Regions from separate parts of the Sphingomonas sp. ABOLE genome, predicted to be linked through region 2. Evidence: riboswitches for the same ligand, from Rfam matches in the RefSeq annotation. Region 2 holds a riboswitch; each other region holds the start of a gene.
The links. Region 2 has a riboswitch for cobalamin ahead of CA234_RS16195 (TonB-dependent receptor plug domain-containing protein). Riboswitches for the same ligand answer to the same signal wherever they lie in the genome.
Positions count from the first base shown of each region.

Region 1: linked by a shared signal. The riboswitch ahead of cobT (nicotinate-nucleotide--dimethylbenzimidazole phosphoribosyltransferase) and the one ahead of CA234_RS16195 (TonB-dependent receptor plug domain-containing protein) in region 2 are both predicted to bind cobalamin.
Region 3: linked by a shared signal. The riboswitch ahead of cobW (cobalamin biosynthesis protein CobW) and the one ahead of CA234_RS16195 (TonB-dependent receptor plug domain-containing protein) in region 2 are both predicted to bind cobalamin.

Region 1 is NZ_QQWY01000006.1:64,730-74,119, forward strand. Features, by position in the region: gene CA234_RS05510 (cobyric acid synthase) at 1-575, opposite strand, end outside; gene cbiB (adenosylcobinamide-phosphate synthase CbiB) at 563-1,495, opposite strand; gene CA234_RS05520 (threonine-phosphate decarboxylase) at 1,488-2,465, opposite strand; gene cobS (adenosylcobinamide-GDP ribazoletransferase) at 2,462-3,184, opposite strand; gene CA234_RS05530 (histidine phosphatase family protein) at 3,181-3,747, opposite strand; gene cobT (nicotinate-nucleotide--dimethylbenzimidazole phosphoribosyltransferase) at 3,744-4,760, opposite strand; cobalamin riboswitch at 4,914-5,114, opposite strand; gene CA234_RS05540 (hypothetical protein) at 5,171-5,629, opposite strand; gene CA234_RS05545 (response regulator transcription factor) at 5,776-6,486, shown strand; gene CA234_RS05550 (ATP-binding protein) at 6,495-7,808, shown strand; gene CA234_RS05555 (carbonic anhydrase) at 7,910-8,605, shown strand; gene CA234_RS05560 (SulP family inorganic anion transporter) at 8,602-9,390, shown strand, end outside.
Region 2 is NZ_QQWY01000027.1:26,679-36,068, reverse strand. Features, by position in the region: gene CA234_RS16215 (cbb3-type cytochrome c oxidase subunit I) at 1-1,660, shown strand, start outside; gene CA234_RS16210 (hypothetical protein) at 1,657-2,037, shown strand; gene CA234_RS16205 (cytochrome c oxidase assembly protein) at 2,034-2,624, shown strand; gene CA234_RS16200 (c-type cytochrome) at 2,621-3,661, shown strand; cobalamin riboswitch at 3,786-4,007, shown strand; gene CA234_RS16195 (TonB-dependent receptor plug domain-containing protein) at 4,184-6,169, shown strand; gene CA234_RS16190 (PepSY domain-containing protein) at 6,172-7,716, shown strand; gene CA234_RS24645 (hypothetical protein) at 7,692-8,096, opposite strand; gene CA234_RS24640 (hypothetical protein) at 8,086-8,232, opposite strand; gene CA234_RS24635 (hypothetical protein) at 8,232-8,567, opposite strand; gene CA234_RS16180 (MFS transporter) at 8,783-9,390, opposite strand, start outside.
Region 3 is NZ_QQWY01000030.1:45,508-54,897, forward strand. Features, by position in the region: gene CA234_RS17165 (HoxN/HupN/NixA family nickel/cobalt transporter) at 1-783, shown strand, start outside; cobalamin riboswitch at 808-1,029, shown strand; gene cobW (cobalamin biosynthesis protein CobW) at 1,214-2,251, shown strand; gene cobN (cobaltochelatase subunit CobN) at 2,264-5,542, shown strand; gene CA234_RS17180 (cobalamin biosynthesis protein CobG) at 5,539-6,663, shown strand; gene CA234_RS17185 (precorrin-8X methylmutase) at 6,663-7,292, shown strand; gene cobI (precorrin-2 C(20)-methyltransferase) at 7,289-8,014, shown strand; gene cobJ (precorrin-3B C(17)-methyltransferase) at 8,011-8,769, shown strand; gene CA234_RS17200 (cobalt-precorrin-6A reductase) at 8,736-9,390, opposite strand, start outside.

The sequences.
Region 1 (9,390 bases), on a different contig from region 2:
AAACCCCGGATCATCGCCGCATCCTCGGCGTCGAGCACCGCGCGGGTGCCGACAACCGCCGCGATCACCCCGCCGCGATCGATGTCGCCGACCAGGATCACGGGCACCTTCGCGGCGCGGGCGAAGCCCATGTTCGCGATGTCGCCGGCGCGCAGGTTGATCTCGGCGGGCGAACCTGCGCCTTCCACCAGCACCAGGTCGCACGCGGCCGAGAGGCGGTGATAGCTGGTCAGAACCTCGCCGAGCAGCGCCTTGCGCGCCTCGCGGTAATTGCCGGCGTGGAGCGTGCCGCGCACCTTGCCGTGCACCACCAGCTGGGACGTGCGATCGGCCTGGGGCTTGAGCAGCACCGGGTTCATGTCGGTATGCGGCGCCACGCGGCAGGCGAGCGCCTGGAGCGCCTGGGCGCGGCCGATCTCGCCGCCATCCTCGGTCACCGCGGCGTTGTTCGACATGTTCTGCGGCTTGAACGGCCGGACGCGGAGGCCGCGGTTGGCGAGCGCGCGGCAAAGCCCGGCGACGAGCACCGACTTGCCGACGTCCGATCCGGTCCCCTGCAGCATCAGCGCAGCCATGCGACCCCTCCGGCGAGGATCCATAGCAGCCCGCAGGTGCGGACATAGAGGGCGAGCGCGCGGCGGATATCGTGCGCGGTCGCCTCGGCGCGGCCGTCGCCGATCCACGGCTTGTCGGCGACCACCCCGTCATAGGCGATCGGCCCCGCGAGCCGCAGGCCGAGGGCACCGGCCATCGCCGCTTCGGGCCAGCCGGCATTGGGCGACGCGTGCTTGCCGGCGTCGCGCCACAAGGTCCGCCAGCCGCGCCCACCGGCCAGGCAGAGCAGCATGCCCGATAGCCGTGCGGGCACCAGGTTGAGCAGGTCGTCGGTGCGCGCTGCCGCCCAGCCAAAGGCGCGCCAGCGGGGCTCGCGGTGGCCGATCAGGCTGTCGGCGGTGTTGATCGCCTTGTACGCCCACAGACCGGGCAGCCCGGCGACGAGCAGCCAGAACAGCGGTGCGACGACGCCGTCGCAGAAACTTTCGGCGAGGCTTTCGATCGCGGCGCGAGCAACACCGGGTGCGTCGAGCCGTGCGGTGTCGCGCCCGACGATATAGCCGACCGCCGTGCGCGCCGCAGTCAGGTCACCGCGCGCCAGCGCTGCTGCGACGGGGCGGACATGGACGTAGAGGCTATGCTGGGCGAGCCCCGGAAAGGCCGCGATCACGAGCACCAGCCAGCCGAAGGAGGAATGCGCCGCAACGGCTTCGATCGCAAGTCCGGCCGCGATCGCGATCAGAAAGAGCAGCAACACCGTTGCGACACCGAACCGCCGGCGGCGCTGCTCCGGAGCCTTGGGCCGGTTCCAGCGGCGCTCGCAGGCGGCGATCAGCCGGGCGAAGCCGCCGACCGGATGTCCGATCCGCGCGTAGAGCCAGGCCGGCCAGCCGACCGCCGCCTCCAGCGCCAGCGCGGCGAGCGCGACCGGCTCAGCCATGGCGGAGTGCCCGGTCTACACGGTCCAGCGCGGCGGCGTCGGCCGGGACACCGAAGCGCAGCCAGCGCGGGGCATAGTCGAACGGGCGGACGAGGATGTGCGCCTGGGCCAGCCGCTCGAAGATCGCTGCGGCGTCCGGGTGGGAGGCCAGCCGGAACAGCGGCGACTTGCCCCCGGGTAGCAGCCCGTGCGTTTCGAGCAGGCGGTCAAAGGTCGAAGCTCGGGCCGAAAGCGCCGTCCGCGTCGCCTCGATCCAAGCCCGGTCGCGATAGGCGCGGGTGCCGATCGCCAGCGCGGTCGCGTCGATCGGCCAGTCGCCGAGGAGAGCGCGGTAGCGGGCGAGGATAAGGCGGGGGGCCAGGACGAAGCCGAGCCGAAGCCCGGCCAGTCCGAAGAATTTGCCGAACGAGCGGAACACGATCAGCCGGCGCGTATCGTTCACCAGCGGCGCGATGCTCGCCTCCGGATGCGCATCGGCAAAGGCTTCGTCGACGATCAACCAGCCGCCCGCGGCGGTGCGCTCGGCGAGCATCGCCTCCAGCGCCGCCCGGTCGCGCAGCGTGCCGCAAGGGTTGTTCGGGTTTGCGAGGAGCAGCGCTGCGTCGCCCGACACGGGACCGTCCGCGGACAGTGGCAGACTGTCGGCGAAGGCCGCGCCATGGGTGCGGTATCCCGGCACGCGGTGGTAGGCGCTGCCGCCCAGCAATTGTCCCAGCAGCCGCAGCCCCATTTCGCTGCCCGGGATTGCGCAGACCTGTTCGGGCACCAGGCCGAAATGGGCTGCCGCCGCCGTTTCGAGATCGGCGAGCAGCGACGGATCGGGCAACGGCCCCAGGTCGACGTCGAGATCGACGGGCACCGGCCAGGGCACCGGGTTGATCCCGGTCGAAAGGTCGAGCCACGGCCCGTCGCCATACCTCGCTCGGGCAGCGGCGAGGTTGCCGCCATGGTGGCGCAGCGGATCGCTCATCCTAGGTGTGGCGCGATCACCAGCGCCAGCAGCAGGCCGGTCTCGACCAGCTCGATCCCGGCGCCATGCCCGTCCCCCGAGATGCCGCCAAGCAGGCGCTGGATCCGCCAGCCCCAGGCGGCAATCAGCACGGGCGCTGCGAGCAGCGCGGGGGCCGCAAGCGCGGCGGCGAAGGCGAGCAGCACCAGCCAGACGATCAGGTCGGCGGGGCGCACCGCGCTGCGGAAGCGGCTGGCCAGCCCCTCGTGCAGCGGCGGCAGCCAGCGCGTCCACACCAGCGGGCCGAAGCGGGCGGCGGCGGGGACGAACAGGATGGTCCACCAGCCGGGGCTGGCCAGCAGCGCGTGGAGCAGCACCAGCTTGGCAAGCAGCTGCAGCCCGATCGCCACTACCCCGAAGCTGCCCACATGCGGGTCGGCGAGCACTTCGCGCAGCCGCTCGCCCCCCTTGTGCAGCGCGCCGCGGGCATCGGCGAGGTCGGCGAGCCCGTCGAGATGGAGCGCGCCGGTGACGCTTACCCAGGCGAAGAGGCCGAGCAGGGCGCCGGTCCAGGGATCGAGCAAATTGCCTAGCAACAGGGCGACGAGCAGCACCAGCCCGACCAGCAGCCCGGCCGCAGGGAACCAGCGCATCGATCGGGCGAAGGTCGCGTCGTTCGCCTTAACCGCGGGCAGCGGCAGGCGCGTGAGGAACTGGAGGGCGAGGACGAATTCTCTCATGTCACGAGTCCGATGATCTGGCCGACGCGCGGGGTGCCGGGCCAAACGCGCAGGCTCAGCAGCGCGGCATGGGGCAAAGCGATGTTCCAGAGGTGGGGGAAGTCGAAGGTGCACAGGCTGGCGAGCGCCGCCCGCATCGCACCGCCATGGGTTACCACAAGGGTCGGGCGGTCGATGGCATCGATCGCGTCGCCGACGCGCGCAACAAGTGCCGGCCAGGTTTCGCCGCCGGGGGGCACATGACGCGCCGGTTCCGCCTGGAATGCGGCGAGTGCCTCGGCGTCGATCGCGTCGAAGGACAGCCCGTCCCATGCGCCGAAATCGAGTTCGCGCCAGCGAGGGTCTTCGCCGGCTTCAAGGGACAGGGCGGCCGCGATCTGCCTTGCAGGTACCGCACTGCGGGCGCGATCGGAGCTCACCACTGCGTCCACCGCCAGCCCGTTTGCGCGCGCGACGCAGGCGTCGACCCCCTCCGCGAGCGGCTGCGCGTCGGTGCGGCCGATCAGCCGGCCGTCGGCCTCGGTGATGCCGTGGCGCAGCAGGTGGAGGACGATGCCGCTCATGCGCCGCCGGCGACGCCTGCCTCGGCAAAGGTCGCCATGCCGTTGTGCGCGGCCAGCGCCGAGCGCAGCACCGCTGCGGCCACCGCTGCGCCGCTGCCTTCGCCCAGCCGCATGTCGAGCCGCAGCAGCGGCTCCAGCCCCAGCCGCGCGAGCAGCCGTGCATGGCCGGGTTCGGCTGAGCAATGGCCGGCGATGCAATGGTCGACGATGCCGGGTGCCGTCGCTGCCAAGGGCGCGAGCGATGCACAGCAGATGAAGCCGTCGAGCAGCACCGGCACCCCCGCATGGCGCGCGGCGAGGACGGCGCCGGCAATCGCCGCCAGTTCGCGACCGCCCAGCCGCCGCAGCGTCTCGAAGGGCGTGTGGAGTGCCTCGGCATGGACCTCGATCGCGCGGGCGATCACCGCGCCCTTGTGGCCGACGCCGTGCGCGTCGAGGCCGGTGCCGGGGCCGGCCCAATCCGCCGGCGTGCCCCCGAAGCTGCGCAGGCAAAGCGCCGCGGCCGCCGTCGAGTTGGCGATGCCCATCTCGCCGAGCAGCAGCAGATCGGTATCGGCAGTTACCACCGCGGCGCCCTGCTGGAGTGCGTCAAGGCAATCGGCTTCGTCCATCGCCGGGCCGGTGGTGAAGTCGCAGGTGGGGCGGTCGAGGTCGAGTGCGACCACGTCCAGCCGCATCCCGATCGCGCCGGTCAGTGCGTTGATCGCGGCACCGCCCGCCGCGAAATTGGCGACCATTTGCGTGGTCACTTCAGCGGGGAAGGCGCTGACGCCCTGCGCGGCGACGCCGTGGTTGCCGGCGAAGATCACCGCCCGCGCCGCATCCATCGAGGGGTGCGCACGGCCCTGCCAACCGGCGAGGAAGATCGCGAGGTCCTCCAGCCGCCCCAGCGAGCCCGGCGGCTTGGTGAGCTGCTGCTGGCGTTGCCGCGCGGCATCCGCGGCAGCCGCGTCGCGAGAAGGCAGCGAAGCCAGCGCGCGATCGAACGCGGCGACGCTCGACAGATCGATCATGCCGCGCCTGCGCCGCGCTTGGGGGAAGCATTGATGTACACGTTCGTCGCCTCGTTCCTGCAATGACAATCGACCGGGCGCACAGTCGCGTGCCCGGCACATTCTCGTCGCTCGAACGGAGGATTCCGCGCCGTGGCCGCACCCTGGACCAGGCGTGAGCGACCCCGTGCCGGCAGGTCTCCTGGCTTGCGGGTCATCGCGGTTCGGGCGCCTTCTCGGGATCGCTCCCAATGGCCTTTGCCCGGCCGCTCGCCGCTCACAGTTGCAGGGGCAGCTGCGGCCTTGGAGCGCCGAAGCGCCCGCACCGCATTCCCTTCTCGCCCGCGAACGGGCACCGGCATGGGTTCGAAGGTAGAACCTTCGCCGCTCCTCTAGCTCCGCTATCGGCGATATGCCAGCGCCGCGCGTGATTATTGGTAGAGCTGGGCAGTGCGCGGCAGCAGTTGGTCGATGCGGACGATCAATTCGAACAGCGGCTGGATCGCATCGGCGCCGTCGCCCAGTTCCTGCACGGCGCGCAGGCGATAGGTAGCGGCCGCGACGGCGCGCGTCGTGGCGGCGAGGTCCGGTGCGCGGGCGACCATCGATTCGCTGCGGTTCACCCGAACCAGCAGCCACGCGAGCTTGTGCGCGGCGTCGATCAGCTGGATCCGCTCGGCAGTGAGAAAGGCCCAGCTTCCCGTCGCCTCGATCACCGCTGCCGACAGCCCGTCGAGCGCCGCGAGCAGATGGCGCGGGCCGAACGCCGGATCGTCGCGTGCGGGCGCCATATCCTGGTTCAAGCCTTCGAGTTCGATGGCCGCCAGGGTGCCGCGATTCGCACGCGCGCGACCGGGCAGGACGGAACGTTGGAGGCGCGGCATCTGCATGATAGTTTCCCCACGATATGGGGCCTTGTACCGCTGACGAGACGCACTGCCCGTGACGCGCGTCACGCCGCAATGCGGCCGGGCGGCGTTGACCCTCCGGATCGCTGTCCCTAGGTTTCTTCGCGATGTATGCAGGTGAACCCCCGCTGAGCCTTCCCACGATCGTCCTGGTCGAGGACGATCCGCAACTTCGCACGCTGACCGCCCGCGCGCTCCAGGAAAACGGCTATACGGTGCGTCCCGCTTCGTCGGCGCCGGAGATGTGGCTGGCGCTGGAGCAGGGGCCGGTGGACCTGGTGCTGCTCGACGTGATGCTGCCGGGCACCAGCGGCATCGATCTGTGCCGTGCCATCCGCCAGAAGAGCTCGGTGCCGATCATCTTCATCTCGGCTAAGGGCAGCGAGACCGACCGCGTCGTCGGGCTCGAGCTGGGCGCCGACGATTATCTTCCCAAGCCGTTCGGTACGCGCGAGCTGGTGGCGCGGGTGCGCGCGGTGCTACGCCGCGGCGCGGGCGAACGCGACACCGCCGAGCGGCCCAAGGGCGAGATCCAGTTCGACGGCTGGACGGTCAACCTGCCGCGTCGCGAACTGCTGTCGCCGACCGGTGCCGTGGTGGACCTTACCGGTGCCGAATTCGACCTGCTCGTCACGCTGTGCGACCATTCGGGTCGGGTGATCTCGCGAGAGCGGCTGATCGAACTGTCGCGCACCCGGCTGGGCGACAGCTCGGATCGCAGCATCGACGTGCTGGTCAGCCGGCTGCGGCGCAAGCTCTCCGATGCGGGTCACCAGGCGCCGATCGTGACCGTGCGCGGCATCGGCTACACGCTCAACGTGCCCGTGACGCGCAGTTGAGGGCGTTTTTGAAGCGTCCCTCCGGGCTGATCGGGCAGGTCTTCGCGATCCTGCTGCTGACCATCCTTATCGAATTCGCCGTATCGACCTTGCTCTACGAGCGGGCCAGCCAGTTCGCGGTGCGCGACGACGAAGCGCGGCGATTGGCCGAGCATCTGGTGATCGCGCGCAAGCTGCTCGCCGAGCAGCCGCCCGCGCGGCGCGAGGACCTCGCGGTCGAATTCACCACCTCGCGCTACGAAGTGCGGTGGATGCCGCAATTGCCGAGCGGCCTGCGCGAGCAGCCCGACCTCGACCGTCTCTACGAGCAGGTCGTGCTCTGGGAGCCGACGCTCGCCTCGAACGGCCTGCGCCTGCGACTCACCTCGCAAGGGAGCAAGGCGCTGATCGTCGGCGCCGTGCCGATGCCCGACGGCAGCTGGATGTATTTTCGAACGCGCGAGCATGTCCATGCTGCCGACCTTGGCCTCTCGCGGATACTGCTCGCGTTGGCACCGGCGCTGGCGCTGATCCTGATCAGCGGTATCCTGCTCCGGCGCATGCTGCTGCCGATGCGACGGCTGGCGCTCGCTGCCGACCGCTTCGGCACCGGCACCATCCTGAAGGTGGAGGAAGCGGGTCCGAAGGAACTGCGCCGAGTGATCAGCGCGTTCAACCGCATGCAGGAGCGCATCCAGCGGCTGATCGCCGATCGCACCCAGGCGCTCGCGGCCGTGGGCCACGACATGCGCACGCCGCTGGCCCGGCTGCGTCTGCGCGCCGATGCGATCGCCGATCCGGACGTGCACGCCGCGGTCGAGACCGACATCACCGAGATGGAGGCGATGATTTCGTCGCTGCTCGCGTTCCTTGGCGGGGAGGGGGACAAGGAAACGCCGGCGCGCGTCGATCTCGCGGTGCTGTGCGCGACGATCGCCGACGACAATGCCGATCACGGCCGCGACGTGGAATATGACGGCCCGGACCATTTCGAGCATGTCCTGCGCCCGCTGATGCTCAAGCGCGCGCTCAACAACCTCGTCGACAATGCCGTTCATTATGCCGGCCAATGCTGCATCCGGTTGGTGCCCGCGGACGGCGCGGTGGCGATCCGCGTCGAGGACAAGGGGCCGGGCATTCCCGAGGAGGATCTTCAGCGGGTGATGCAGCCCTTCGTCCGGCTCGACGCGGCACGTTCGCGCGACACCGTGGGGTTCGGCCTCGGCCTGTCGATCGTCGCGCGGGCGGCGGAGGCGGAGGGCGGCAGCTTTCGCCTTGCCAATCGCGAGGGCGGCGGGCTCTGCGCCGAAATCCTCCTGCCGCGCAATGGCGCAGGGGCTTAGCAACGTTTTCTTACGAACGCGCCGCGATGCAGCAAATGGCGATCGATAGTGTGCGATCCTGAAGAGATGCCCGCGTCGCGGGTGTGTTACAGGAGCAAGCCGTGAACGAAGTGATCGGACGCGTCGTCGATTTCGAGAAGCAGGTCTTCCCGAACCAGCACGCCCTCTATTCCAAGCTTGCCACGCACGGGCAGAGCCCGAAGGCGCTGATGATCTCCTGCGCCGACTCCCGCGTGGTGCCCGAGCAGATCATCCAGGCCAACCCGGGCGACCTGTTCGTCTGCCGCAATGCCGGCAACATCGTGCCGCCCTTCGCCACCCAGAATGGCGGCGTTTCGTCGACCGTAGAATATGCGGTCGCGGCGCTGGGCGTGCGCGACATCATCGTCTGCGGCCATTCGGACTGCGGCGCGATGAAGGCGCTGATGAACCCGGAAATGCTGGAAGGCATGCCGAACGTCACCGCCTGGCTGCGCCACAGCCACGCCGCCAAGTGCGTCGTCGACGGCGGCTATGACAATCTGCAGGGCGCCGATGCGGTCCGCACCGCCGCGCTCGAGAATGTCGTCGTCCAGCTGGCGCACCTGCGCACCCACCCATCGGTCGCGGCCGGCATCGCGCGCGGCGAGATCGCGCTGCACGGCTGGTTCGTCGATATCGGCGCGGGCGTTGTGCTCGGCCTCGACGGCGAGAGCGGCCGCTTCATGCCGATTCGCGAAGATCGTCCGATGCCGGTGGCGCTCCCGGCCGGCCAGCGGCTGGCGCGCGACATCGAATATGCGGAGGCAGCCGAATGAGCACGGTCGCGGAAGCACCGAAGCCTAAGAGCTTCGTGCGCGACTTCACGGCGTCCATCGTCGTGTTCCTGGTGGCGATGCCGCTCTGCATGGGCATCGCCATCGCCTCGGGCGTGCCGCCCGAAAAGGGCCTGGTCACCGGCATCATCGGTGGCCTGGTCGTTGGCTTCCTCGCCGGCTCGCCGCTGCAGGTCAGCGGCCCGGCGGCGGGCCTCGCCGTCATCGTGTTCGAACTGGTGCGCGAGCAGGGCCTGTCCGCGCTCGGCCCCATCCTGATCCTCGCCGGCGCCATTCAGGTGATTGCCGGCGTGCTGCGCGTTGGCGGCTGGTTCCGCGCGATCTCGCCTGCCGTTGTGCACGGCATGCTCGCCGGTATCGGCATCCTGATCGTCGTCGGCCAATATCATGTGCTGTTCGACGCCAAGCCGCTGTCGAGCGGCCTCGCCAACCTGGCGGCGATGCCCGGCCGCGTGCTGGGCCTGTCGAGCGACCTCGCCTCGACGGAAATGGCGCTTGCGCTGGGCCTGCTGACGATCGCGACGATGCTCGGCTGGGACAAGTTCAAGCCCGCCGCGGTCAAGCTCGTCCCCGGCGCACTGGTCGGCGTGGTCGCGGCGACGCTGGTGGCGTTCAGCTTCGGCTTCGACGTGACCCGCGTCAGCGTGCCCTCGAACATCGTCTCGGCGATCGCGCTGCCGGAGAACGGCTTCTTCGCCAAGTGGATGGACCCGAGCGTCATCACCGCGGCGATCGCACTCGCCTTCATCGCCAGCGCTGAGACGCTG
Region 2 (9,390 bases):
CGCGCAGCGGCACCTGCTCGGCTATCCCTATATCGTGCTGGCGGCGGTGGGCACCGCCTTCCTCAGCTTTGGACTGTGGGTGCACCACATGTTCGCGACCGGGCTGCCCAAGATCAGCCTCGCCTTCTTCTCGGCGGCGAGCCAGGCGGTGGTGATTCCCACCGGCATCCAGATCTTCGCCTTCATCGCCACGCTGGCGGCGGGGCGGGTGATCTTCTCGACGCCCTTGCTCTACGCCACCGGCAGCCTCGCCATCTTCGTGATCGGCGGGCTGACCGGGGTGATGGTCGCGATCGTGCCGTTCGACTGGCAGGCGCACGACACCTATTTCGTCGTCGCGCACCTCCATTACGTGCTGATCGGCGGCACGCTGATGCCGCTGTTCGCGGGCCTTTATTACTACTGGCCGCTGGTGACGGGGAAGCAGCTGAGCGACCGGATCGGCCGCACCGCCTTCTGGATCCTGTTCGTAGGCGCCAACCTCGCCTTCTTCCCGATGCACCTGTCCGGGCTGATGGGGATGCCGCGCCGGGTGTTCACCTATCCGGCCGAACTGGGGCTGCAGGGGCTCAACATGGCCTCGACGATCGGCGCCTTCCTGTTCGCCTTCGGCGTGCTGCTGATCGTGATCGACCTGCTGCGCTCGCCCTGGCGGCCGCTCGGGGCCCGCAACCCCTGGAATGCCGGTACGCTCGAATGGCTGGCCACCCCCAGCGGCGAGCAATGGGGCGTGCGCTCGATCCCGCTGATCGAGACCCGCTATCCGATCTGGGACCAGCCCGATTTCGTCAAGAAGGTCGACGAGGGCCGCTTCTTCCTCCCCGATGCCGAGGAGGGGCGGCGCGAATCGCTGATCACCTCGGTGCTCGATGCCAAGCCCGTCGCGGTGCTGCGGCTGCCGACGCCGTCCTTCGTGCCGATGGCGACGGCGGCGGCGCTGGGCGGGGTGTTCATCCTGACGACCTACCATCTCTACTGGCTCGCGCTCGCCGCCGCCGTGCTGACGCTGGCGCTGGTGCTGACTTGGCTGTGGCAGACCGCCGAGATCCCCGAAAAGCCGTGCAAGCCGATCGGCCATGGTATCGATCTGCCGCTCTATGTGGCGGGGCCGCTGGCGCCCGGCTGGTGGGCGATGTTCATCACCATGATGGCCGATGCGACGGCCTTTTCGGGGCTGGTGTTCGGCTATTACTTCTTCTGGACGGTGCATCCGAGCTTCCCGCCGCCCGGCATGACCGGGCCGGGCGTGTTCTGGCCGATGATCGCGCTGGCGCTGATGGTGCTGGGCTGGGCGGCGACGCTCGCCGCGCGCGAGACCAACCGCCGGGGCGCGGTGACCGCGGCGCGGCTGCTGCTGGCGGCAGGCGCGCTCGCCGGGCTGGCGGCGATTCCGGCTGGACTGGCGGGCCCCTGGCTGTCGCATCTCGATCCGACGCTCCACAGCTATCCGGCGATTGTCTGGACGCTGACGGGCTGGACCGTCGCCCATGCCGGCGTCGGCGTGGTCGGACAGCTTTATGCGCTCGCCCGCAGCCTCGCCGGGCTCGCGACGCCGACCCATGATGCCGACATCCGCAACGTCACGCTCTACCAGCATTTCCTGTTGTTCACCGCGCTCGTCACCTGGGCGACGCTGGGCCTGTTCCCGGAGGTGGCATGATCGGGCGGCTGCACCAGCGCTTCCGCGCGCTCCGGGTCACCCTGTGGACGCTGATCGTACCGCCGACGGGCTGGGCGGCGCATTTCCTCTTCTCCTATCTCTGGGCGGCGGTGCGCTGCGCCAAGACCGGGCGCTATGTCGACGCGCCGGCGATCTTCTGGGGCGGCACGGCGGCGGCACTGCTGGTGATCCTCGCCTCGGGGTGGATCGCCTGGGTGCAGGCGCGCACGCCCGGCGACCATCCGCCGCACGAAGCCGGCACCGACAGCGATCGACTGCGCTTCCTCGCCTATGCCACCTTGCTGCTCGCCGGGCTGAGCGTGATCGGCGTCGTCTTCACCGCGCTGCCGGTGCTGTTCCTGCGGGACTGCCGGTGAGAGCCGCCCCCCTGGCGCTGGGGGCCGCGCTGCTCGCGCTCGGCTGGAGGCTCGCCGGGCAGGGGATGACCGGGCACATGGCCGCGCACATGCTGGCGACCGCCGTCGCGGCGCCATGCGTGGCGCTGGGCATTGCCGGCACGCGCATGGATCCCGCGCGGCGCCTGCCCCGCATCGTCACGCCGCTGGCGATGAGCATGGTCGAGCTCGGCGTGGTGTGGAGCTGGCACCTGCCGGCGCTGCGGGCGGCGGCGGCGCATAGTTCCATACTGCTGGCGCTCGAGCAGGCGAGCTTCCTCGCCGCGGGCGTGCTGCTGTGGAGCGCGGTGCTGGCACCGGGCGCGCGGGCGATGGGGGTGGGCGCGTTGCTGCTCACCTCGATGCACATGACGCTGCTTGGTGCGCTGATCGGGCTGGCACCGCGGCCGCTCTATCCGGCGATGGCGCATGCCGCGCCCTGGGGGCTGGCGCCGCTCGCCGACCAGCAGCTTGCCGGCGTGGTGATGCTGCTCGTCGGTGGTGCGGCCTATTTCGTCGGCGGGCTGGCGCTGCTGGCCACGCTGTTGCGGCAGGAGGCGCGGGCATGATGATCCGGATCACCTGGAAGCGCGTGGTGCTGGCGTTGGCCGGCGTCGTCGCGCTGGCGCTCGCGGTCGGCTGGTCTGGCGCGATCAACGTCGCCGCGTCGAGCGGGCATTGGCCGATCACCAACTGGTTCCTGCACTGGGTGATGCGCAATTCGGTCGGCACCCGCAGCGCGCTGGAGAGCCCCCGGGCGGCGGCCGATCCCCAGGGGCTGGTGAGCGCCGCCGGCCATTTCGCGGCGAGCTGCGCCGCCTGCCACGGCGCCCCCGGCATGCGGCCGCGCGCGGTGTTCCAGGCGGCGACGCCCCCCGCGCCCGACCTTGCCCGCACCGCGAAGCAATGGAGCGACCGCGAGCTGTTCTGGATCATCGATCACGGCGTGAAGTTCAGTGGCATGCCCGCCTGGCCGGCGCGTGACCGGCCGGACGAGGTCCGCCGCATGGTCGCCTTCGTCCGCCGCCTGCCGACGATGACACCCGCCGACTATGCGCGACTGGCCGGCGGCATCGCCGGGATTGCGGGGGCGCCGCGGTTCGAGGCCTGTGCCGGCTGCCACGGTGCCGATGGACGGGGGCGGGGGCAGGGCGACATCCCTGTGCTGGGCGGGCAGAACCCGGCCTATCTCGAAGCGGCGCTGCGCGCCTATCGCGATGGGCACCGCTTCAGCGGCGTGATGGCCAACGCCGCCGCGTTGCTGAGCGATGCCGATGCGGCCGCGCTGGCGCGGCGGTTTGCGGCACTGCCGGGACTGGGAGAGGCACCGCAGGTCCGCGATGCGGATGCCGAGCGCATCGTTTCGCGCGGCCTGCCGAACCGGCAGCTTCCCGCCTGTGCGAGCTGCCACGCGCCGGGCAAGCCCTATCCGGTCCTGGCGGGGCAGAAACCGGCCTATCTCGCCGCGCGGCTATGGCAGATGCGCGGCGACGGCAAGCAGGTGGATGCCCGCCAGTCGCAGGCAACGATGCCGGTGATTGCGCGGCGCATACCCGAGGAAATGGTCGATCGGCTCGCGGCATATCTCGGTGCGCGGCCGCAATAGTGGTGCGAGCCGCCGCGGGCGGGGAAGCGATAAGGTCTAAACCCCAGCGGGGGGCGGGCTGACCGGCACCTTGCGGTGTCGACCGCGAGCCTCTACCAAGGCGACGCTTTCGGCGTTTCTTGCCGCGAGCGCAGATCGCGCCGGTGCCTCGACGAGAGGCTTAAAAGGGAACACGGTGAGGGCGGCATGCCGCCTGAATCCGAGGCTGTCCCTGCAACTGTAAGCGGTGAGCGAGACGCACGGGCTTCCTTCCACGGAAGCAGCCACTGGGCCTCAGGGCCTGGGAAGGCGTGCGTCGAGCGACGACCCGTGAGCCAGGAGACCTGCCGGCGTCTGGTCGCTCTTGCCTTGGTCCAGGGGATGGCCGCGGCACGGTGTACTCCGTCTGAGCGACGAACGAGCGGCGGGAGCCGCATCGGTCACGTGCGCCGGTCGCCCATGGCGTCCGGCCGGCGCCGTGCGCCGACCGTTCGCGTGAACGGCACGCTTCCGCCCGACGTCGACGACGCCGGGGGTATGTCTATGAAGTTCCTTATTGTTTCTCGCTCTGCGGCCGCTTTTGCGTTGGCCGCTGCTGCCTCGCTTCAGCCGGTGCACGCGCAGACCGAGGATGACGCCGACGCGCTGCTCGTCACCGGCACCAGCCTGGAGGAAACGCTGCCGCGCCAGCGCGCCCGCTATGGCAGCGATCTGGCCCTGCGCAGTGAAACCCAGCTGCGGGAGAGCGGAGCGATCGACGTCGCGACCGCGCTGCGTACCGTGCCGGGTCTCTACGTTCAGCCTGCCAGCGGGCCGTTCAGCTATGTCGACGTGTCGCTGCAGGGCTCGCGGACGCAGGACGTTTTGTGGACCGTGGACGGCATCCGCATCAACAACCGGCTCTATGGCGGTACCTCGCCCAACGACACGCTGCCGGCCAGCATGATCGAGCGGGTCGAGGTGCTGAAGGGCGGCGAAAGCCTGTTCTACGGCACACAGGCTGCCGCGGGCGTGATCAACGTCGTCACCCGCGACTTCTCGGACCGCTTCGGCGGGCAGGTAGACGCCAGCGTCGACAGTTTTGCCGGCACCAACCTCGGCGGCTATGTGCGCGGCGGGGCGGGCAAGCACCAGTTCGTAGCCTGGGGTTCCCACAATCGCTCCGACGGATACCAGCCCTATAGCCGGATGGAACCGAGCGCGACCGATCGTGCCCGCGGCTACGACCTGTGGTCCGTCGGCGGCAAATATCGCTACGATCTCGGTCCCGACTGGCGGTTCAGCCTCCAATATATCCACACCGAGGCGAAGCTCGACAATCTCAGCCCCACCCGCACCCGCGAAAGCCGCAACGATCGCAACGAGGAGATCGCCAGCGCCCGGCTCGATTATGTGGGGAGCGACGTGGTGCAGCTGTTCCTCAAGGGCTATTTCCACGACTGGAAGACCGCCTATGTCCAGATCCGCAACTCCCCGAGTGGTGGCGCGCCGGTGGTGGTGTACCCCGCCGGCACCTTCTGGGGCTTCAAGGACTATGGCGGCAGCGCGCTGGTCCAGCTGCGGCCGCATCGCGGGCTCGATTACCTGATCGGCTATGATTTCCAGCAGTTCAGCGGGCGCGACGACGTGCTGCGGATCGCCGCGACCGAGGAGCGCGTCCATGCCGGCACCTTCCAGATCCGCACCAACGACGACCTTTCGCGTCGCGCGCGGCTCTCGGCCGGGCTGCGCTACAACGATGGCAGCGGATCGCGGAAGACGGTGTGGAACGTCACCGGCCGCATCGAATTGCGCGACGATCTGTTCGTCCAGGCCAATGGTGGCACGTCGTTCCTGCTGCCCAGCGCCTCGCAGCTCTACCAGATCGATCCCTGCTGCGAACGCGGCAACCCCAACCTCAGGCCGGAGGAGAGCCTTAGCGCCAATGCCAGCATCGGCGGCACACTGGCGAGCGGCCTGTTCCACTGGCAGGGCACGGTCTTCGCCCGGCGCATCGATCATCTGATCGATATCGATACCGCCAACCCCGCCTATCCGGACGGCATCTACCGCAATTCGGACTCGCGCGTGAACGTGCGCGGTGCCGAGCTGGTGCTGGGCGCGGTGATCGCCGACGCCTGGCACCTCGACGCGAGCTACACCTATGCCCGCGCGCGCAACGCCGGTTCGTCGCTCCAGCGCGACCGGACCCCCGAACAGCTGGCGCGCGGCACGGTCGCGTGGCGGCCACGCACGCTGCCGATCGGCGCCAACGCCTCGGTCAACTGGGTGGGCGACGCCTATACCTCGGCGAGCGGCTTCGGCCGGCGCAACTATGGCAAGTACGCGATCGTCGATGCCGGTGTGCACCTGTTCCCCGATGCGGCGCGCCGGCACCGTTTCGGCATCAACGTCGAGAACCTGTTCGACCGCGATTACGCGACGCGCGGCTTCCAGTCCGCCGTGTCGGATAGCGGGGTGGGGCGCTTCCTCTATTTCGCGCGCGGCGTGCCGCGGACGCTGCGAGTCAGCTACGGCCTGGGCTTCTGACGATGCCCAAGGCAGTCCTTGTCCTGCACCGCTGGCTGGGCGTCGTCATCGGCATGGTGATGACGCTCTGGTGTCTGTCGGGCTTCGTGATGCTGTATGTAGACTATCCCCGGCTGACCCCGGCGGAGCAGGTGCGGGGGCTGCCGCTCCTGCGGCTGCCCGCTGCGGCGACGCGGGCGCGGATCGACCTGCCGGACGCTCTGCCGCTGGCCTCGGCGCGGCTGGAGACCATGGCGGGGCGGACCGTCCTGCGCATCGTCCCCGCCGCGGCGACGGAGCGTCGGATAGGGCAGATTCGCGCGATGCCGGTCAGCTATGATCTCGCCACCGGCGCGCGCTTGGCCGAACTGGCGCCGGAGGATTTTCGCCGCATCGCCGTCGATTATGCCGCGCAGGCCAACATCGCCGGCGCACCCGCGCGGATTGCCGAGACCGGCATCGACCAATGGACCGTTCAAACCTTCCGTGCCAACCGTCCGCTCATCCGCGTCGACTATGCCGATCCGGCCGGCACCAGCGTGTACATTGCCGGCAGGAGCGGCGAGATCGTCCAGCAGACGACGCGGTTCGAGCGCTTCTGGGGATGGCTCGGTGCGGTGCCCCACTGGCTCTATCCGACGTTGCTCCGCCAGAACGGCGCTGCCTGGAGCCAGGTGGTGATCTGGACCTCCCTGGTCGGCTGCTTCCTCACCGCCACCGGCATCTGGGTCGGCATCGCCCGGCTGCGGCGGCGGAAGGATGGCAGCTTCGGCTCGCCGTACAAAGGGCTGTGGTGGTGGCACCATGTCTTGGGACTGGTCTTCGGCGTACTGACGCTGAGCTGGGTCGCGAGCGGGCTGTTGTCGATGAACCCCTGGGGTTTTCTCGACAGCCGCGCAGGTGCCGCCGAACACCAGCAACTCGCCGGGCCGATGGCCTGGGGTACGGTGCGCGCCGCACTTGCCCGTCTCGATCGCGTCCCCGCCGATACCCGCCGGGTGGAGAGCGTCGCCATGGCCGGTCGCGTCTTCCCGATCGCGATCGGCGGGTCCGGCAGCTCGATGCGCTTCGACGACCGGGGAGAACCCGCGCCGTTGCGACGCGAGGCGGTGGCAGCGGCACTGCGCGCCGGTCCGCCGCTCGCCAGCCTCGACCTGCTGACGGCCGAGGATTCCTATTATTACGGACACAAGGCCCCGGTTGCATTGCCGGTATGGCGGGCGGTGCGCGCCGATCGCGAGGCCACCCGGCTCTATATCGACGCACAAAGCGGGAAGCTGCTGCGCGCGGTAGACGGCAATGCGCGGGCCTTTCGGTGGCTTCAGGACGGTCTGCACCGGCTCGATTTGCCGGGCCTGCGGTCGCGCCCGGTCTGGGATCTGGTCGTGCTGCCGTTGCTCGCCATGGTTACCCTGGTCTGCGCCACCGGCACCTGGATGGGCGTGCGCAAGGCGAAGCGGGACCTGCGCCATATGCTTCGGCGACGGAAACTGGGTCGTGGACCACACCCGCGTCGCCATGGGCACGCCGCGCGTGCCCTGCGTCATGCGGTGACAGGAAGGTGGTAAGATACGCCGTCGCCGCGAGTACGCCGGCGAACAGCAGGATCTCGGCGATGATCACCCGGCGCAGCCAGCTGCGCGTGGGCGGGCTGTGGGCAATGCGGAGTGTGAGGGGCTGCCTGTTCACGCCGGCCAGAGGGAGCAGCGCCGGTCAATGCGAGCTTGGTCGGCAGCCCCTGCGTATAGGCACTGGCGAGATCGATCCGGAACGCGAGCAGGGGCGCAGCGGCGGCGAGTGCGGCGGCGACCACCCACACCGCCTGTCGGCTGAAGGTGCGGAAATGATCATTGCCCATTTCATGGTTGATGAGCGTCTGCACGGTGCGTTCCGACGCTCCCATGTGCTCGACGAAAGCCGCGAAGGTTAGCTCGGGATCAAGGAACACGCGTTCGGTCCATCAGGCTCGACAGCCAGCGATGCAACTCGCCAACATGCCAGAGGCCGGGCTGTGGCGTTGCTTCCGTCGGCGACGAAGCTTTTTCCAGGATGCCGAGCGTCAGCACATCGGCACGCACAGTCATCAGCCTGCCCGCCAGCCATAGTGCAAAGGCGAACGCCATCGCGGTCTGGGCCATGGCGAACGCGAGCGGACGCCAGGCGAAGCCGAACAGCGCATCGGCCGCCAGTCGATAAATAGCATCCCGCCAAGGAGAACGGCGACCAGGATCCCGGCGTCGTGACGTTGCTGAATCAGGTCGCCCTGACGTTCGGCGATCAGCCGCCAGACCAGATGGCCGGCGATCGCGAAGCCCATCGGTACGAGCAGGAACGACAGGCCCGTGCCCGCGAGCGCGTCGCCGAGCAGCCCGCGATCCACTGCGTCGATGGCGACCCAGGCCAGACCGATACCCAGCACGCCCCCTCCCAACCTGAACCGACTCTCAAAGCACGATAGGCAGAACCACCATAGGAAGACGACCGCGAAACCGCTCACGGTGTGAGCGATGGTGCCGACCGTCCCGGCTGGGGACGGCGTAGTGATCGGTGTGTTGCCTATGAGGAAGCCGGACAGGCGGAGCGCCAAGGGTACGAACAGTACCGCAGGCAAACCAATCGGCCGCTCATGCCGCGTCAACCTCGATCCGTCAGCTCCGTGCAGACAACCGGGGAAAGCAAGGCGATCAGGCAAACGAGCGTTCCCAACCCTCCCGTCAGCACGAACAGCCACCGCACGCCGAGGATTTCGCCGAGCGGTGCGGCGGCAAGCAGGCCGACGGGGGCGGCTAAGCCCATTATCGTGCCGAGCAGCGCCAGCACGCGGCCCTGCAGATGGTTCGGCACGGTCGTCTGAATCAGCACGGTGAACGGCGCGTCGCCAAGGATGAAGGTGACGCCGCTCAGCGCCCAGAACAGCGTCGCCAGCCAGAACAAGCCGGGCGGCACCAGCGCTGCCGCCATCAGCGTGGCGCAGGATAACATGAACCCCCACAATATCCAGGACATGAGCCGCTTCGGCACGAAGGTCGCGACGATCGCGCCCCCAACGATCATACCCGCGCCGCCCAATCCTTCCAGCACTGCGACCGCTTGCGGGCCGCCGCCGAAATGCTGTTTCACAAGCAACGGCAACAATTCGGCGCTGGGCATCACCACCAGCACCACGGCAGTCAGCAGGGCGTAGACGCGACGCAGCCTGGGACTACGCCAAACGATGGCGATGCCCTCGCCAAATTCGGCCC
Region 3 (9,390 bases), on a different contig from region 2:
CTGTGGTTCGCGATCGGGCATTCCGGGATCATCGCCATCGCCTCGGCCGGCATCGCGCTCGCGACCGGCGCTCTGGCGGGCATGGGGGCCTTCCGGGAAGTGGGCGGGGTGATCGCCACCAGCGTCTCGGCGCTGTTCCTGTTCGCCATTGCCGGCATGAATCTGATTATCCTGCGATCGGTGTGGAAGACCTTCCAGCACGTCCGCGCGGGCGGCGCCTATGTCGAGGACGACCTCAACCTGCTGCTCGCCTCGCGCGGGCCGCTGTCGAAGTTGTTTGGGCCGATGTTCCGACTCGTCAGCAAGAGCTGGCACATGGCGCCGCTCGGATTCCTGTTCGGGCTGGGCTTCGACACCGCGACCGAAGTGGCGATCCTCGGCATGTCGGCGGGTCAGGCGGCGCACGGCGTCTCGCTCGGCACGCTGCTGGTGCTGCCGGCGCTGTTCGCGGCAGGGATGGCGCTGGTCGATACGCTGGACGGGGTGGTGATGCTCGGCGCCTATCAATGGGCGTTCGTCAAGCCGATCCGCAAGCTCTACTACAACGTCACCATCACGCTGATCTCCGCGCTGGTCGCGATCGTGATCGGGGGCATCGAGACGCTGGCGCTGATCGGCGACAAGATGGGCTGGACCGGCGGGGCGTTCGGGCTCGCCGCCGATCTCGGCGCGCATTTCAACGGCCTCGGCTTCGCGATCATCGGCCTGTTCGTCGCCTGCTGGCTGATCAGCTTCGCCATCTATCGCTGGCAGAGGCTGGACGAGATCGAGGTGCGGGTCTAGAGCGGTCCTAGAAGGCTTTCCAGCCTTCGATATGATCGCGCCGGTGCCCCGGACATGGGGCTTAATCGGGAATGCGGTGCGGGGAGGCTGCTCCCCAAATCCGCGGCTGTCCCTGCAACTGTGAGCGGATAGCGCGATGCACTGGCCTCCGCCGAGGGGCAGCCACTGGGCCGACACGGCCTGGGAAGGCGTGCAGCGTGCCGTGACCCGCAAGCCAGGAGACCTGCCGGCGCTACGGTCGCTCTTGCCTTGGTCCAGGGGATGGCCGCGGCACGGTCTTGCTTCCGTTCGAGCGACGAAGCTGTGCGGCTGGGGCTGCACGGTCGCGTGGTGCCGGGCGATTGTCGCGCCCGCCCGTCGTCGCGCGCCGGCCGGACATGCGTCTGGCAAGCCCCGCCGTGTGTTCGCTCGGGCGCGGGGGAAGACATGCATGACCGACCTGGCCAAGGTCCCCGTTACCATCGTCACCGGCTTTCTCGGCGCCGGCAAGACGACGCTGATCCGCCACCTGATCCAGAATGCCGAAGGGCGGCGGCTAGCGGTAGTCGTCAACGAGTTCGGCACGCTCGGCGTCGACGGCGAGATCCTGAAGTCCTGCGCGATCCCCGATTGCCCGGCCGAGAACATCGTCGAGCTGGCCAATGGCTGCATCTGCTGCACCGTCGCCGACGATTTCATCCCGACGGTGGAGCGGCTGCTGGCACTCGAGCCTCGTCCCGACCACATCCTGATCGAGACTTCGGGTCTTGCGCTCCCCAAGCCGCTGCTCAAGGCGTTCGACTGGCCGGCGATCCGCAGCCGCATCACCGTCGACGGCGTGCTGGCGCTGGCCGATGCCGAAGCGGTCGCCGAAGGCCGGTTCGCGCCCGATCTGGTGGCGCTGGAGGCGCAGCGGGCGGCCGATCCGGGAATCGACCATGAGACGCCGCTTGCCGAAGTGTTCGAGGACCAGCTCGCCTGCGCCGACATGGTGCTGCTGACCAAGGTGGATCTGGCAGGACCCGAGGGCGTCGCTGCCGCCCGCGCGGTGATCGCCGCCGAGGCGCCGCGGCCGGTGCCGGTGGTCGAGATCCGCGAAGGCGCGATCGACCCGCGCGTGATCCTGGGGCTGGGCGCCGCCGCCGAGGACGACCTCGCCGCGCGCCCCTCGCATCATGACGGCGCCGACGATCACGAGCATGAGGATTTCGACAGCACCGTCGTGACCTTCGGCGAGATCGCCGATCCGGCCGAGCTGGTCGCCCGCATCGAACAACTGGCGCGCGAGCACAAGGTGCTGCGGGTGAAGGGCTATGCGGCGGTAACGGGCAAGCCGATGCGGCTGCTGGTCCAGGCGGTCGGCAGCCGGGTGCGGCACCAGTATGACCGCCCCTGGCGTCCCGGCGAGCCGCGCGGCACCGCGCTGGTGGCGATCGCCGAGCACGACCATGTCGATCCCGCAGCGTTCCGCGCGGTGCTGGCGGGCTGAGGCACAGGGGCCATGCACGTCCTGTTCCGCGAAACGCACGGGCTGGAGGAAAATGCCGCGCCCCAGGACCTCGGGCAGGCTCCCGCGGACCTGGTGGTGCTGTCCTTTTCCGACAGCGACCTCGGCGCGTTCGCGGCGGCATGGCATGGCCATCGCGACGTGCTGCCCTCGCTGCGGCTGGCGAACCTCGCGGAGCTGATGCACCCGCTATCGGTCGACACCTATGTCGAGCGGACCTTGTCGGGCGCGAAGGCGATCCTGATCCGGCTGATCGGCGGCATGCCCTATTGGAGCTACGGCCTGCAGCAGGTGGAGACGCGGGCACGCGAACGCGGGATCGCGCTGGCGGTGTTGCCGGCGGATGGCCGTCCGGACGAACGGCTGGATGCGGCGTCGACGGTACCGGTCGAAGTCTTGCGAGACCTCGCGCGGCTCTGTGATGCGGGCGGGGCCGCGGCGGCACGCGCCGCCCTGGGCGTTTTGGCGGCGATGGCGCGGCTGCCTTCAGTCGAGCCATTGCCCTACGCCCCGCTGCCAGCGTTCGGTGTCTGGCACCCCGCGCTTGGCGCTTTTCGTCCGCCCGATCGCCAGCCCGGCGATGCGGCGTTGCGGATCCCCGAGGCATGCCCATGGCGGCGGTCGGGTAGGCCGCTGGTGTTGATCATCTTCTACCGCTCGTACCTTGCTGCGTGCGATGTGGGCCCGTTCGAGGCGCTCCACGCCGTGTTCGAGAGCGCCGGTTTCGACACGCTTTCGATCTTCGTGCCCTCGCTCAAGGCCCCGGACGCCCGCGCGCAGGTGGAGCAATGGGTGCGCGACCTCGCCCCCGCTGCTATCGTGAACGCCACCGCATTCTCGGCACGCGACGAGCACGGCCGGTCGCCGCTCGATGCTGCCGGCGTGCCGGTGTTCCAGATCGCGCTCGCTACTGCGTCACGCGAAGCCTGGGTCAGCGCCGAGCGCGGGCTGTCACCGGCGGATCTCGCGATGCACGTCGTGCTGCCCGAGCTCGACGGGCGCCTTTTCGCCGGTGTCGCCAGCTTCAAGCAGGCCGAGGCGCGCGACGAGGCGCTGGGCTTCGCGCGCACGGTGCATCGGGCCGAACCGCAGCGGATCGAGGCGATCGTCACGCGGGTCGCAGGCTGGATTGCCCTCGCGCAGAAGCCCGTAGCGCAGAAGCAAATCGGGCTCGTCCTCTCGACCTATCCCGGCAAGGCTTGGCAGCTCGCGCACGCCGTCGGCCTGGACGCGCTCGCCTCCGCCGAGGCCATCGCTGCCGATCTGGGAGAGCCGGTGGACAGCCTGGCCGAGCGGTTGCAGCGCGACACGCTGCGCTGGCCGCTCGCCGCCTATCGCGAAGCGCTGGCGACGCTGCCTCAGCCGTTGCGGGAGGCCCTCGGCGCGGCATGGGGGGAACCTGATGCCGATGCCGCGTGCCGTGACGGTCATTTCCACTTCCCCGCATTGCAAAGCGGCAAGCTGCTGATCGCGCTCCAACCGGAACGCGGGGCCCCGGCGACGCGAGAGGACAGCTACCACGATGTCGGGCGGGTGCCGCGGCATGGATATGTCGCCTTCTACCTGTGGCTGAAGGCGCAGGGCATCGACGCCATCGTCCATATCGGCGCGCATGGCACGCTCGAATGGCTGCCGGGCAAGGCGGTGGCGCTTTCCGACGCCTGCTGGCCGGAGGCGCTCACCGGCGGTCTGCCGATCCTGTACCCGTTCATCGTCAACGATCCCGGCGAAGCCGCGCAGGCCAAGCGCCGCACCGGAGCGGTCACCATAGGCCATTTGCCGCCTGCACTGAAGACCGCGGGGACCGGCGCCGGCTTTGGCCGGATCGAAGCGCTGCTTGACGAATTTTCCAACGCCGTGGGCCTCGATCCGGCGCGTCGCGATCGTCTCCAGACCACGATCCGCGACGAAGCCCGCGCGGTCGGGCTCGAGGCGGAACTGGGGCTAGACGGTGCCACCAGCAGCGCCGAGGCGATCACCCGCATCGATCGGTTCGTCTGCGACGTGAAGGAAAGCCAGTTTGGTGACGGGCTGCATGTGTTCGGTCGCGGCGCGTGCGGGAACGCGGAACGCGCCGGGCTGCTTGCGGGCCTGGCGGGCAAGCGCGTCGCAGCGGGCCCGTCCGGATCACCCTTCCGCGGGCGCACCGACGTGCTGCCGACCGGCCGCAACCTCTACACGATCGATCCGCGCGCGGTACCCAGCCGCGCCGCGCATGCGCAGGGCATCGTTCTCGCCGACGAACTGATCCGCCGCCACCTGCAGGATCATGGCGACTATCCCAATGGGCTGGTCGTCGACCTGTGGGGGTCGGCGACGATGCGCACCGCCGGCGAGGAGTTCGCGATGGCGCTGCACCTGCTCGGGGCCGCACCGATCTGGGACCCTGCCTCCGAGCGGGTGACGGGCGTCGAGATTTTGCCGATCGCGATGCTCGACCGCCCGCGGATCGACGTGACCCTGCGCGTATCGGGCCTGTTCCGCGATGCCTTCCCGACACTCCCGCAGTTGTTCGGCCAGGCCGTGCGAGCACTGGCGGCGCGTGACGAAGCACCCGAATGGAACCCGTTCGCCGGGAAGGATGCCGGTGCGCGCGTTTATGGCCCGCGTCCCGGCAGCTACGGCCTCGGCATAGGTGATGCGGTCGAGACCTATACCGAAGAGGCGCGGCATGCGGCAGGCGAGGCGTGGCTCGCCGCATCGGACCATGCGTTCGACGGGCATGAGCCCCAGGCCGATCCGGAGGGGCTGCGCGCCAGGGTCTCCGATGCGGATGTGTTCGTGCATCTGCAGGACCTGATCGAAACCGATTTGCTCCTCGCGGCCGACTATGCCGCACACGAAGCCGGGTTTGCCGCCGCCAAAGCGATGCGTGGCGGAACGGCGGCACTCTACCACCTCGACGCACGCGACCCGGCGCGCCCAGTGGCGCGGCCGCTGACCGAAGAGATCGCCCGCGTCGTCCGATCGCGCGCGGCGAACCCGGGCTGGATCGCCGGTATGCGCCGCCACGGCTTTCGCGGCGCGGCCGAGATCGCGGCGACGCTCGATCATCTCGGCGCCTTCGCGCATCTCGCAGGTGCGGTGCCGCCGCAGCTGTTCGACCTCTACCACGATGCGACGCTCGGCCAGCCCGAGGTGCTGGATTTCCTCGCCCGCGAGAACCCGGCGGCACTGGCGGCGATGGAGGCGCGGTTCGCAGCGCTGCACGCCGCTGGACTTTGGCAGACCCGTCGCAACTCCATCCTCGCATCCCTTGGCGGCGCGGCATGAGCGGCTTCCAGGTCCGTGGCTGGTGTCCCGATGCGTGGCGGCCCATGGCGGCGGGTGACGGGCTGCTGGTGCGGGTAAAGCCCCGGCTCGCGCGGCTTACCCGTTCGCAGGTGCTCGGGCTGTGCGACGCGGCGCTGACGCTTGGCAACGGCCTGATCGACCTGACCAGCCGCGGCAATCTACAGATTCGCGGCGTCACCGAAGCGCGCTGGCTCCCGCTGGTCGAGCGGTTGATTGCGCTGGACCTTGTCGATGCCGATCCGGCAAGGGAGAAACGCCGCAACCTGCTGGTCGCACCCGACTGGCAGGCGGGCGACGACACCCATCGCATCGCCGGCGATCTGCTTGCCGCGCTCGACACGCTGCCCGACCTGCCGGGCAAGATGGGGGTCGTGGTCGACGCGGGGCCCGTGCCGCTACTGGCCGATGCGCCGGGGGACTTCCGCATCGAGCGCGGCGTCGAAGGCCCTCTCCTCCTCCGCGCGGCGGGGCGCGCCAACGGGGCGCCCGTCGCAGCCGGAGATGCAGCCGACGCGCTCGTCCGGCTGGCGCATTGGTTCATCGATACCGGCGGTACCGCCGCTGGGCGCATGGCGCGCCATGTCGCGCCGCTCCCGGACTGGGCGAGCGACCGCATCGCACCCGCAGCCCCGGCCAACCCGATTGCGCCGGGGCTGCACCCGCTGGGCGCATCACTCGGCGTGCCTTTCGGACAAGTGGACGCGAGGGTGCTGGCGGACGCGTGCGCGGCATGGGCGGCAGGCGTCCGGATCACGCCGTGGCGCAGCCTCCTAGTGGAAGGTGCCGGGCTGCGCGAGGCCGCCTTCATCACCGACCCTACCGATCCGCTGCTGCGTACCGATGCCTGTGTCGGTGCGCCGGCTTGCCCGCAGGCGAGCGTCGAGACGCGAGCTCTGGCGCGCCAGCTCGCGCCGCTGGTCTCCGGCCGGCTGCACGTCTCGGGCTGTGCGAAGGGCTGCGCGCTGGCGCAGGCGGCGGACGTGGTGGCGACGGGCCGGGACGGCCGGTTCGATCTTGCCTTCGATGCTCGCGCCGGTGCGTCGTCCACCCATGCCGGTCTCAGTCCCGGCGCGCTGCTTACCCTCTTCGGAACCGATTGATGCCCTATCACTACGAAACCGATGGCACCGCCATCTACCGCCAGTCCTTTGCGACAATCCGCACCGAGGCCGATCTCGCCCGCTTCTCGCCCGACGAGGAGCCCGTGGCCGTGCGCATGATCCACGCGGCCGGGATGGTCGAGCTGGCGCCCTATGTCTGCTTCTCGCCCGGCTTCGTGCAGGCGGCCCGGGCGGCACTGGCCGAGGGCGCGCCGATCCTGTGCGACGCACGGATGGTATCGGAAGGGATCACGCGCGCGCGGTTACCGGCCGACAATCGCGTGATCTGTACGCTGCACGACCCGCATGTGCCGGCGCTCGCCCAGGAAATGGCCAATACGCGCTCGGCTGCCGCGCTGGAGTTTTGGCGGCCGCATCTGGCTGGCGCAGTGGTGGCGATCGGCAATGCACCGACCGCGCTGTTCCATCTGCTCAACATGCTCGAGGATCCGACGTGTCCGCGGCCGGCCGCGATCATCGGCTGCCCGGTGGGGTTCGTCGGCGCGGTGGAATCGAAGGCGGCGCTCTGGGCCGCCCCGCCGGTGCCGTGCTGCATCGTCGAGGGGCGGCTCGGGGGCAGCGCGATCACCGTCGCCGCGGTCAACGCACTGGCGAGCCGCGCCGAATGAGCCTGGGCACGATCCACGGCGTTGGCCTCGGCCCCGGCGCGCCCGACCTGCTCAGCGTTCGCGCCGACCGGCTGGTGCGCGACGCCCGCCATGTCGCCTATTTCCGCAAGGCGGGGCGGTCGGGCCAGGCGCGGCGGATCGCGGAGGGCATGCTCCGGCCCGACGCCATCGAGCTGCCGATGGAATATCCGGTGACGACCGAGATCCCGGTCAGCGACCCGCGCTACAATGCCTGCCTGTCCGCCTTCTACGCCGAATGCACCGCGCGGCTGCTGGCGTTGTCGCGCGCCGGAGAGGACGTGGTGGTGCTCTGCGAGGGCGACCCTTTCTTCTACGGCTCGTTCATGCACCTCCATTCCCGGCTGTCGGGCCAGGTGCCGGTGGCGGTCGTGCCGGGGATCACCGGCATGGCGGGGGCATGGAACGCGACCGGCCAGCCGATCACCTGGGGCGACGACGTGCTGACGATCGCGATGGCGACGCTGCCAGAGGCGGAACTCGTCCGCCGCATCCGCGATACCGACGCGCTGGTGGTGATGAAGATCGGCCGCAATCTCGGCAAGCTGCGCCGCGCCGTGACAGCGGCGGGGCGCGAGGCCGAGGCCTGGCTGGTCGAGCATGCGGCGATGCCGGAGCAGCGGGTAACACCGCTCGCCGAGGCGACCAGCGTCACGCCCTATTTCTCGATCCTGCTCATCCATGGCCGGGGGCGCCGCCCATGAGCGGCTGGCTGGCGATCGCCGGGCTGGGACCCGGAGACGAAGCGCTGGTGACGCCAGAGGTCACCGCAGCGCTGGCGGAAGCGACCGATGTCGTCGGCTACATCCCCTATGTCGCGCGGGTGGCGCCGCGCGCGGGGCTGACGCTGCATGCCTCGGACAATCGCGTGGAACTGGACCGCGCGGCGCTCGCGCTCGATCTCGCGGCGCAGAAGCGGCGGGTGGTGGTCGTGTCCTCGGGCGATCCCGGGGTGTTCGCGATGGCGGCGGCGGTGTTCGAGGCGCTCGAAGCCGGGCCGGAGGCCTGGCGCGGGCTCGACATCCGCGTGCTGCCGGGGATCACCGCGATGCTCGCCGCCAGCGCGCGGGCAGGGGCGCCGCTCGGCCATGATTTCTGCGCGATCAACCTCTCGGACAATCTCAAGCCCTGGGCGCTGATCGAGAAGCGGCTGCGGCTCGCCGTCGAAGCCGATTTCGCAATGGCCTTCTACAACCCGCGCTCCAAGGCGCGGCCGCACGGCTTCGCGCGCGTGCTGGAACTGCTGCTGGAGGTCTGCGGCCCGGACCGCCCGATCCTGTTCGCCCGCGCAGTCTCCACCCCGGAGGAAGCGCTGCGGATCGTGCCCCTCGGCAGGGCTACGCCCGAGATGGCCGACATGCGCACCATGGTGATCCTGGGCTCGAGCCAGACGCGCTGGATCGAGGGTACCGCGCGGCCGATCCTCTACACCCCGCGCTCGGTGGGAGCGGGGGCATGATCCAGCCACTCCAGCACCGCCGCCGGATCGGTCACCTCGGTGCGGGGCGGCAGCGCCGGGCGGTCGATCATCAGCACCGGGATGCCGAGCGCGCGCGCGGCGACCAGCTTGGCCTCCGCACCGCTACCGCCGGCATTCTTGCAGACGACCAGATCGATACCGTGCGTCTCCAGCAGCGCCCGATCACCCTCGAACGTGAAGGGGCCGCGATCGATGATCAGCGTGTGGTGCGGAAGAACCGGCCGCACCGCCGGCGCATCGATGAAGCGCAGGACATAATGGTGCTGCGGCATCGCCGCGAAGTCGGCGACGTGCATGCGGCCGAGCGCCAGCAGGATTCTGCGCGGAGCACCGGCGAGCGCAGCGACCGCTCCCTCGATATCGGCGACGCGCATCCACTGGTCCCCCGGCACCTGCATCCAGGCGGGGCGGGTGAGCGCGAGCAACGGGACGCCCGAATTCCGCGCCGCCGCGACCGCATTGGCGCTCATCGTCGCCGCGAACGGATGGGTCGCGTCTACCAGATGCGTCACGCGCGCCTCGCGCAGGTACGCGGCCAGTCCGTCCGCGCCGCCGAAGCCGCCCACCCGCACCGGGATCGGCTGCGCTCGCGGTGCCTCG